2 regions of the Neoaquamicrobium sediminum genome follow, and region 2 is predicted to be linked to the other one. Evidence: predicted binding sites of a transcription regulator. Region 2 holds the regulator's gene; the other holds the start of a gene.
What was found. Region 2 encodes LexA, which represses DNA repair genes until DNA is damaged. Its sites were predicted from a motif close to TGTTCNNNNTGTGTTCNG; they were not measured.
Positions count from the first base shown of each region.

Region 1 (5,179 bases), on a different contig from region 2:
CCAGACAACGACCCGTGCGCTGGCCCTGAGGACCGGTGCCGCCCCGGCCTTGGCGCCGAGCGCGCCGAGAATGGCGAGTGTCGCCACGGTGACAATCAGCACGACCGGGATGACGGCCCCATCCGGCGCGAACCATGCCGCGGCCAGCGGGATGGCGGCTGCTACGCTGAAGGTGACAGCCGAGGTGAAGGCTGCCTGAAGGGGATTGGCGGCGAGGTGCTCCGAAAGGCCAAGCTCGTCACGGACATGGGCGCCGAGTGCGTCGCGTTCGGTGAGCTCGCGGGCGACCTGCATGGCCGTCGCCTCGCTCAGGCCACGCTCGCGGTAGATGGCGGCCAGCTCGACCAGTTCGGTTTCCGGGTCGTCGCGTAGAGCGACCTTTTCACGGGCAATATCCGCTTTTTCGGTATCCGACTGCGAGGAGACCGAAACATATTCGCCCGCAGCCATCGACATGGCGCCGGCCGTCAGCCCGGCAATTCCCGCGATGATGACGGTTTTGGGGTCGGGGCCGGCTGCCGCCACGCCGACGATGAGCGAGGAGACCGAGACAATGCCGTCATTGGCACCCAGAACGGCGGCACGAAGCCATCCACTGCGGGTGATGTAGTGCGGATCATCCGGATGCGCTGAGGGGACGGTCACGGTTTTCGCCTCATCGATTGTGGGGCTCGCCCTGGGAATAGCGTCACAGGTCTGCAAGCAACTACCGAAACGCCGGAATTGTGGGGTTTAGCTAGGGCCGGGTCTCGGCGTTTTCCTCGATCTGCGCCATGTCGTCGTCGGACAGGCCGAAATGGTGACCGATCTCGTGGATCAGCACATGGGCGACGATGTCGCCCAGCGTCTCCTCGTTTTCGGCCCAGTAATCCAGGATGGCGCGGCGATAGAGGGTGACGCGGTTCGGACCCTCTCCGGTGGAAGGGTTCCAGCGCTCGGCGATGCCGCGGCCCTCGAACAGTCCGAGCAGGTCGAACGGCGTCTCCAGCGCGAGGTCGTCCATGATCTCGTCGGTCGGAAATTCGGCGATCTGGATGACGATCTCGCCGGTGAGCTTGCGGAACTCGCCGGGCAGATGGGCATAGGTTTCCAGCGCCAGAAGCTCGAACTCCTGAAGCGAGGGCGAAAGCTGGTCGGTCCAGTCGCGGGTCTGATAGATGCGGGCCATGCAGTGTCCTTTGGCCGCCATATAGACCTTTGCAGCGCGGCTTTCGACCCCTGATTCCGCAAGCGTTACCGCGCTAGACGCGCACGATGCCGGATTGGCCGCGAGAGCAGAGGAATAAATTCTTCGAGACTCCGCTTGACTCTTCGGTGCGGCTCTGGAATCCATTAGAACATAATAGGAACATTTAGCGCGAAAGAGCAGCATCATGGCGACATCCGCCGTGGCGCGAGAGGCTGTTTCTGCCTTGCGCCGGGAAATTGCGAGGATCGAGGGCAGGCTGGCGGAGCGGCTGGAACCGGCAGGCGCGTCCGGCTCGGCCAATGCCGAGGCGGGCATCGTGCTGCGCCGGCAGGGCGCGGCCGACGGCATGGCAGGTCTTCTGCCGACAGGCGCATCCGGGCTCGACGCCGCGCTGGGCGGTGGGCTGCCGCATGCGGCGCTGGTGGAGATCCATGGCAGGGAAACGCGCGATGCAGGCGCCGTGGCCGGTTTCGCGCTGGCGATGGTCGCGCTGGCGCGCAGGCAGGCCACGGTGAAGGCGCCGCTTCTGTGGGTGACTGCGGGCGAGACGTTTTCGGAGGCGGGAGGACCTTATGCGCCCGGTATCCTGCACCGGTTCGGCTTGCCGCCCGAGGCCCTGCTGGTCGCGCAGGGCCGCCGGCTGGAGGATGCGCTGTGGGTGGCGGAGGAGGCCGCTGCGCTTGGCGCGCTTTCGGCGGTGCTGCTCGAAATGCGTGGCCGCGCGCCGAAGCTCGACCTGACCGCCACGCGCCGCCTGCACCGGCGCACCCAGGCCGCGGGCCGTCCGCTCTATCTCCTGCGTCATGCCGGCGAGGCGGCGCCGACGGCAGCACCGGTGCGGCTCGTCGTCTCGGCCGCGCCCGCGGCGAAGCGGCATGCCCTTTCGGGTGCGCTTGCCGGATCGATCGGTCCGCCTGCCTTCACCGTCGCGGTTTCCCGAAGCCGCCTGGGCATGCCTGCAACCTTCACACTGGAATGGAACGACGATGAGCGCGCCTTTAACGAAAGACGATCCAACCCAGGCGGGGCGCAGGATCATGGCGCTGTGGTTTCCCCTGCTGCCGACGGAGCGCATCCTCAGGGCACGGCTGGGGCGGGCCTGGCGTTCAGAGGCGCGGCGTGAGGGCACAAACGCCCGCCAGCCGCTCGCCGTCAGCCGCCGCGAGAACAACACGCAACGCATCGCAGCCCTCGACGAGGCGGCCGCCGCCCTCGGGCTGCGCCCGGGCATGGGGGTGGCCGACGCGCGCGCCATGCATCCCGGGCTGGAGGTGATCGAGGCGGAGCCGGAGGCCGATCGCAGGCTTCTGGAAAGCCTTGCCGACTGGTGCGACCGCTATACGCCGCTGGTCGCGCTATGCGGAGAGGACGGTCTCTTCCTTGACATCACCGGTTGCGTCCACCTCTTCGGCGGAGAACAGGCGATGCTCGACGAGGTGCTGGAGCGGCTTTACAGCCAGGGCTTTCGTGCCCGCGCGGGGCTTGCTTCCACGCCGGGCATGGCATGGGCGGCCGCCCGTTTCCTGCGGCCCGTGCCGATCGAGCCGGGCGCGGAGGCACCGGCGCTCGCCGGCCTGCCGCCGGCGGCGCTGCGGCTTGAGCCTCCCGCATGCAAGGGGCTCGAAAGCCTGGGCCTGCGCACCGTCGGCGCGCTGATGGACACGCCGCGCGCGCCGCTCGTGCGCCGTTTCGGCAAGCTGCCGGTCATGCGGCTCGATCAGGCGCTCGGCCGGCTGGAGGAGGCGGTGTCGCCGCGCCTGCCCATCGCGCCGCTTTCGGTGGAGCGCCGCCTCGCAGAGCCCGTGGTGCTTGAGGAGGATATCGAACGGCTGCTGCTTCTCCTGTCGGCGACGCTGAAAGCCGATCTGGAGCGGCGTGACGAAGGTGCGCGCCTGCTGCAGCTCGCCCTTTTCCGGGTGGATGGCGCCGTGCACCGCCTGACCGTCGGCGCGTCGCGGCCGCTGCGCGAGCCGGCGCTGATCCTCAAGCTGTTCCGCGAAAAGCTCAAGGCCCTTGGCGGCGTCGATGCCGATTACGGGTTCGAAATGGTGCGGCTTTCGGCACTGGAAGCCGCACCTTTCGCGGCGGAACAGGTCGACCTGGCCGGCGAAAGCAAGGCGGATGATGCGGGGCTGGCGCTTTTTGCCGATCGTGTCCGCGCCCGGCTGGGCGACCGTTCGATCCTGCGGCCCGTCATGGTCGAAAGTTACATCCCCGAACGCGCCGTTGCGTTTGTTCCATTTGCGGGCTTTGCGGAAGGCGCCCCCTCGAAAGGGGAAGCGTATTTCCTTTCCAGAGAGCGGCCGGTCAGGCTTTTCCCGCATCCTGAACCGGTCGAGGTGATGGCCGAAATTCCCGAGGGGCCGCCGGCCCGCTTCCGCTGGCGGCGCGCGTCCTATCGCGTTGCGGGGGCGGAAGGCCCCGAACGCATCGCCCCGGAATGGTGGCAGGAAAAGGAGGCGGGCGAAACGCGGGACTATTACCGGGTCGAGGATGATCGCGGTCGGCGCTACTGGCTTTATCGCGAAGGCTTCTACGACAAGGGCGAAACGCCGCCGCGCTGGTTCATGCAAGGGGTCTTCGCATGAGCGCTGCGCCTGTCTCCTATGTCGAGTTCGCCACGCAATCGAACTTTTCGTTCCTGCGCGCGGCGTCGAGGCCGGAGGAACTGGTGCTTGCCGCTTACATGCTCGGTCACGCGGCCATGGGACTTGCCGATCGCAACACGGTTGCGGGCGTGGTGCGCGCCTGGAGCCAGTCGAAGCAGATCCTTCTGGAAGAGAAAGGGCCTGTGTTTACCCTGCCCTACCATCCCGGCTGCCGCCTCGTCTTTGCCGACGGCACGCCCGATGTGCTTGCCTATCCGCGCGACCGAAAGGGCTGGGGGAACCTGTGCCGCCTGCTCACCCAGGCGAATTTTCGCGACGAGAGCCCGAAAGGCGACCCGAAGGTCTATCTCGCCGATTTGCTGGAATGGGGCGGGCACATGTCGCTGGCCGTGATCCCGGCACTTTCGGCGGAGGTAACAAAGGAGCGCGATCTTCTGAGGCAGTTGCGGGAGCATTTCGGCCGGCATGCGGTGTGGCTCGCCGTTGCACCCCTGTACGACGGCAATGACCGCTTTCGCATCGAGCAGGCGGCGGCGATGGCATCGGAAGCCGGTCTGCGGCTGATGGCGATCAACGACGTGCTTTTTCATGCCGCCGAACGACGGCCATTGCAGGACGTGCTTACCGCGATCCGCCTCAACACGCCCGTCGCCAGGACAGGCTACGCACTGCAGGCCAATGGCGAGCGCCATCTGAAACCGCCGGAGGAAATGGCGCGACTATTCAAGCGGTATCCCGGTGCCCTTGCCGAAACGATCCGGTTTGCGGAAACATTGAAATTCTCGCTGAGCGAGCTGGAATACAACTACCCGGACGAGCCGACGGAATCTGGGCTGGCGCCGCAGCAGGAACTGGAGCGCTTGGCATGGGAAGGCGCGACGCACCGTTACCCGGAGTGCGTGCCGGAAAGGGTGAAGGAATTCATCCGCAAGGAACTCGACATCATCGCGACGCTCAACTACGCGCGCTACTTTCTCACTGTCCACGACATCGTGAAGTTTGCCCGGTCGAGAGGCATCCTTTGTCAGGGGCGGGGTTCGGCTGCCAACTCCGTGGTTTGCTACTGCATCGGAATCACTGAAGTCGGCCCAGACATCATCGACTGCCTTTTCGAGCGGTTCATCTCCGAAAAGCGCGGCGAGCCGCCGGATATCGACGTCGATTTCGAGCACGAGCGACGCGACGAGGTCATGGCCTACATCTATGAGAAATATAGTGAAAAACATACGGCGCTGGCGGCTTCGGTCGTCACCTATCGTGGACGATCGGCGATGCGCGAGGTGGCCAAGGCGATGGGGCTTTCGGACGACGTCCAGTCGGCCCTTTCCGGGTCGATCTGGGGGTGGTCCTCGTCCGAGGTTGGCGTGAAGGAAGCCAAGGC
Region 1 covers NZ_JAZHFV010000001.1:235,698-240,876, reverse strand. The annotation lists gene V1479_RS01125 (VIT1/CCC1 transporter family protein) at 1-645, opposite strand, end outside; gene V1479_RS01120 (metallopeptidase family protein) at 737-1,168, opposite strand; gene V1479_RS01115 (ImuA family protein) at 1,374-2,312, shown strand; gene V1479_RS01110 (Y-family DNA polymerase) at 2,227-3,777, shown strand; gene V1479_RS01105 (error-prone DNA polymerase) at 3,774-5,179, shown strand, end outside.
Region 1: a site for LexA is predicted at 1,334-1,351, ahead of V1479_RS01115 (ImuA family protein). Genes of this name have one in related genera too.

Region 2 (5,179 bases):
GGTGTTTTGATGGGGCTCATGTAGCATAGAGGCTTCGGCGTGCAAGCGATTACCGGGTGGGGAACGCCGCATGGACGGGGAGACGGCGACGCGAGAAGACGAGCGCCTGCAGTTCGGCGCGCGTGTCGTCGCGCCCGAAAATGCTGCCCCCGAAGTCCATCGTCCGCAAACCATGCGAGCGCTGCCGCCGCCCGTACCCACAAGCAGTCTCACTCCGCTCGCGAGGCTCGGTCCTGCGCTGCGCCGCAGCTTCTACAGCGAGCTTGAGCATGGCACCGCGTTCGTCTTCGTGCCGGTTTTCATCGCGCTGGGCGCGCTTTTCTATTTCTCGGCACCGGCCGAGCCAGGACTTGGCGGCCTGCTTCTGGCCACTGGTCTGCTCGCGGCCCTGTCACTCGCGCTCGCAAACCGGCCTGGACTACGGATGGCGTCGCTCGCGGTGTTGATCACGCTCACGGGCGTTCTTGCCGCGAAATTCGAGACATGGCGGGCCAGCACGCAGATGCTCGGCTCCGAGATTTCGACGCGCCTTACCGGCCGCGTTGTGCGCATCGAGCAGCAGGCATCCGGACGCATCCGCCTGACGCTGGATGTCATCGCGACCGAGCGGCCGGTGCTTCGTTATGCGCCGGATCGCGTTCGTGCAACCGCCCGCGCGGTGCCAGAAACATTGCGGCCTGGAGATGCCGTGCAAGGTCTTGTCCGGCTGATGCCTGCTTCCGGGCCAGTCCGCCCGCAAAGCTATGACTTTGCCTTCAACAGCTACTTCGACGGTATCGGCGCGGTCGGCTTTTTCCTCAGAAATCCGGAGCTCGTGGAAACGGCAGACAAACCCGGGTTGATGACTGCCGCCGCCGCATGGGTGGAGGGCTGGCGTACGCGCATGGCGCAGGACATCGCGGCCAGCATCGGCGGCCCTGAGGGCGCTATCGCGGCCGCGCTGATTACGGGTATCCGCGCAGGCATACCGGAAGAGATGAACGAGGCACTGCGGGTGGTCGGGCTCTATCACGTCATCTCCATCTCCGGCCTGCATATGGCCCTGGTGGCCGGGACCGTTATGTTCGGCTTGCGAACCGCCTTTGCGCTTGCACCGGGCTTTTCGTCGCGATGGCCGGCGAAGAAATATGCCGCCTTCGGTGCGCTCACCGCGACGGCGGCCTACCTCGTCATTTCGGGCGCAGGCATTGCCGCGCAGCGCAGCTTCACCATGCTTGCGGTGATGCTGCTTGCGGTCATGGTCGACCGCGCGGCGCTCACGATGCGCAACCTTGCCATATCGGCCGTCATCATCCTGCTGATTGCCCCGCATGAGGTGATGGGGCCGAGCTTCCACATGTCGTTTGCCGCAACCGCCGCGCTTGTGGCCGCTTACGCGGCCTGGGCCTCGTACCGCGAAAGGCGGACGCCGCGCCGACAGGCCGCAAAGTACGGTCCCGTGCGGCTGGCCTTCACAACGGGCATGAAATACGTCTCGGGACTGTCGCTGACGTCAGTCGTCGCGGGTCTCGCAACGGCGCTTTTCACCGCATGGCACTTCCAGCAGGTTTCGCCGCTCGGCCTCGTCGCCAACCTTGCGGCAATGCCATTCGTCTCCGCCGTCGTCATGCCGGCGGCGGTGCTCGCATGCCTGTTGATGCCCTTCGGCCTCGAAGGGCCGGCGTTGTATGCGATGGGGATGGGCATATCCGCGATGAATTCGATAGCCGTGTGGCTTGCCGAGCGATCGGCATTCGACGCCACCGGCGCGATCCCGCTTTCGGCGGTGCTGATGCTGACCGCAGCGCTGGCGATCCTGACGATGGCTGGCAGCGCCCTGCGCTGGGCAGCACTTCCGCTGCTCATCGCCGGGGCGTTCCTGATCGCGACACGGCAGTTGCCGCATGTCTTCGTCTCGGAGGACGCGCGGCTCGTTGCTGTCGATCGCGGCAATGGGCGCCTCGCCGTCAACCGCGCGCGACCAAGCGCCTTTACCATCCAGAATTGGCAGCGGGCCGCACAAGCCGGCGAACTGGTTTGGCCCATCGAAGGTGATGCCGGGCTCCCGCCTCATGCCGCCCTGAGTGACGATGAGAGCGAGTTGCCTTTCCGGTGCGGCGAAGGGCTTTGCATAGCGCGCCATGGCGGCGGCGGCATAGTCGTTCACGCCGACGGCGAACGAACGGCTTCGACTGCGTGTTCTTATGCCAGCCTGATCGTCATCGACGACGCCACTGCGAACAATCCTTGCCGGGATAGCAGCGTTGCGGTCATCACCAAGCGCGATCTGGCCCGCCGCGGCAGCGCCGAGATCGTCTTCGAGAACGACATCATCAGGGAAACACGCGGGACCGGAGCAAGCCCTGGCACAGGCGCCAGCGACTTGGATCGCACTTCCGCGAGACCGGCTTTATACCCAAACATCCGTTTCGCGATCCGCGAACCTTATCGGCACTGGCACGCGCACCGGCAGTATTCGCGGGAGGCGAGGGGACTTCCACCCTGGCAGAAATCGCAAGGTGAGTAACACCCCGCCGGCTGCCGCGATACCTTTGCAGCGGAAGCGCTGATCGGTGCGTCCTTCAAGGCTCGCGGAGCCTGTCCTCGGGCTCGCCGAAGGCAAGACCCGGGGGCTCGCATCTCAGCATGAGGGAGGGTGTGCATCGCCCGGGAATCCTGCTGCCCGACGGGCTATTCCTTGACGTGCATAGAGCCCAATAGGTTGGATTCGATCAATCCGCCCCTCATGCTCATCCTCAGTCGAGCATGACCTTGTCTAAGGGCCGCTCAATACCGCCGAATAAGCCCGACAAGCCTGCCTTGCACCTTCACGCGATCGGGACCGAAGATACGGGTTTCGTAGGCCGGATTGGCGGCCTCCAGTGCGATCGAGGCGCCCTTGCGGCGGAACCGCTTGAGGGTTGCTTCCTCATCGTCGACGAGCGCCACCACGATGTCGCCGGGATTGGCGGTCTGGCCGTCGCGGATGATGACGGTGTCGCCGTCGAAGATGCCAGCCTCGATCATCGAGTCGCCCTTGACCTCGAGTGCGTAGTGCTCGCCGCCCGAAAGCATTTCCGGCGGAACGCTGATCGAATGCGTCCTGTGCTGGATCGCCTCGATCGGCACGCCGGCGGCAATCCGGCCCATTACGGGAATCGCAACGGCCGCACCGGCATCATCGTCATTGCTGGCAGCCTGGATGCGCGAGGGTTCAGGCGCTCGGCCAAGGCTGCCTTGAATGACGCTGGGCGAGAACTTTTTGGCCGCATTGAGCCCCGGCGCGATCGAGTCCGGCAGCCGCAGCACTTCCAGCGCACGTGCCCTGTTGGGCAGGCGTCGAATGAAGCCGCGCTCCTCGAGCGCCGTAATCAGGCGGTGAATACCGGACTTGGAAGCGAGGTCGAGCGCCTCCTTCATCTCGTCGAAGGAAGGGGGAATGCCAGTTTCCTTCAGCCTTTCATGGATGAAGAGAAGCAGTTCGTGTTGCTTGCGCGTCAGCATTCTGTTGCCCCTTTTGGGAATCAGTCCATAAACAAAACCAGAACAAACACTATCTGTTCCAGTTGTGTTCCGCAACGGCTTAAATTATCGTGAACTTGGCAGCTCGAGGCCGCCCTTATTGCCCAAGCCAGGCTCAGCGCAGCATCAACACGCGGCAGGCATCACCCGCCTCCGACGCGGCCACGTTCGGTTCGCGGATGATGAGCGCGTTGGCGTGCGCCAGTGTCGTCAGCATCGAGGAATCCTGCACGGCGAACGGCCTTGCAACGAGGCGCCCGTCCTCAAGCGTCGCTGCCGCGCGGACATAATCCTGCCGGTGATCGTTGGCCTTCATGGCTTCGCCAAGGACGGCTTCCCTTATGTCGGCAACATGTGGGCGGCCGCCAAGCTTCGCGAGCAGCGGTTTCAGGAACAGATGCGCGCAGACGAGGCTTGAAACCGGATTTCCCGGCAGGCCGAGTACACGGGTCTCGGCTAGTCTGCCGAACATCAGCGGCTTGCCGGGGCGCATGGCGATCTTCCAGAACTCGAGCGCCATGCCTTCGCCAGTAAGCACCTCGCGGACGAGGTCGTGGTCGCCGACCGAAGCACCGCCGAGCGTCACGATCACGTCGGCACCGGCCGAGATTGCGTCACGGACGCGCTCGGCAAGCACGCCGCGATCGTCAGGCGCGATGCCGAGATCCAGCACCCGAGCGCCTGCATCGCGCGCCAGCGCCGCGACCCCATAGCCGTTCGATGCGATGATCTGGTCGGGCCCGGGTTCCGAACCGGGCGGCAGCAACTCGCTGCCCGTGGCCAGGATCGCGACCAGCGGCGTGCGCACCACCGAAAGGAGCGGGTGGTTGCCGGCTGCTGCGAGCGACAGCGCTGCAGCGTCGAGCGCCCGGCCTTTGGCCAAAAGGATGTCGCCGACGCGGAAATCGAGCCCGGCAGCCCTTACGTGACGGCCAGGGGTGACCGCTTCGCTGGCGCGGATGGTTAGTCCGTCTTCGTCCGGCTCGGCATCTTCCTGAAGCAGAACCGCATCCGCGCCTTCGGGGACAGGTGCGCCTGTGAAGATGCGTACGGCCTCGCCGGCGCCGACCGCGCCATCGAAGCGCTGGCCGGCTATCGATTGACCGATGACCGTCAGAGCAGTGGATTGGTCGACCGTATCCGCGGCGCGCACCGCATATCCGTCCATTGCCGAAGCGGGGAAGGGAGGCTGCGTCCGCCGTGCCTCCACGGCGTTGGCCAGCACATGTCCGGCTGCGTCTCCAATCGCGATCTCCTCGGCGGGCAGGGCCGTCACATCGTCGAGCAGCCGGCGCAGCGCTTCGTCAACCGGCAGCAGGCCAGCCATGTCAGACGTCCTGCAGCCGGTAATCGCCGGACTTGCCGCCGGACTTTTCCACCACACGGATGTCGGAAATCGTCATGGCGCGGTCGGCTGCCTTGGCCATGTCGTAGATCGTCAGGCAGGCGACCGAAGCCGCCGTCAGCGCTTCCATCTCGACGCCGGTCTTGCCGGTCACGCGGGCGAGCGCCGTGACGCGCAGGCCGGGCAGGTTGTCATCCGGTTCTATCTCGACCGAAACCTTGGTGAGCAGGAGCGGATGGCAGAGCGGGATCAGCTCGTGCGTCCGCTTGGCGGCCATGATGCCGGCAATGCGGGCGGTGCCGAGCACGTCCCCCTTCTTTGCATCGCCGGCGA
Region 2 covers NZ_JAZHFV010000003.1:261,462-266,640, forward strand. The annotation lists gene V1479_RS11835 (ComEC/Rec2 family competence protein) at 71-2,506, shown strand; gene lexA (transcriptional repressor LexA) at 2,767-3,483, opposite strand; gene V1479_RS11845 (molybdopterin molybdotransferase MoeA) at 3,617-4,828, opposite strand; gene moaC (cyclic pyranopterin monophosphate synthase MoaC) at 4,830-5,179, opposite strand, start outside.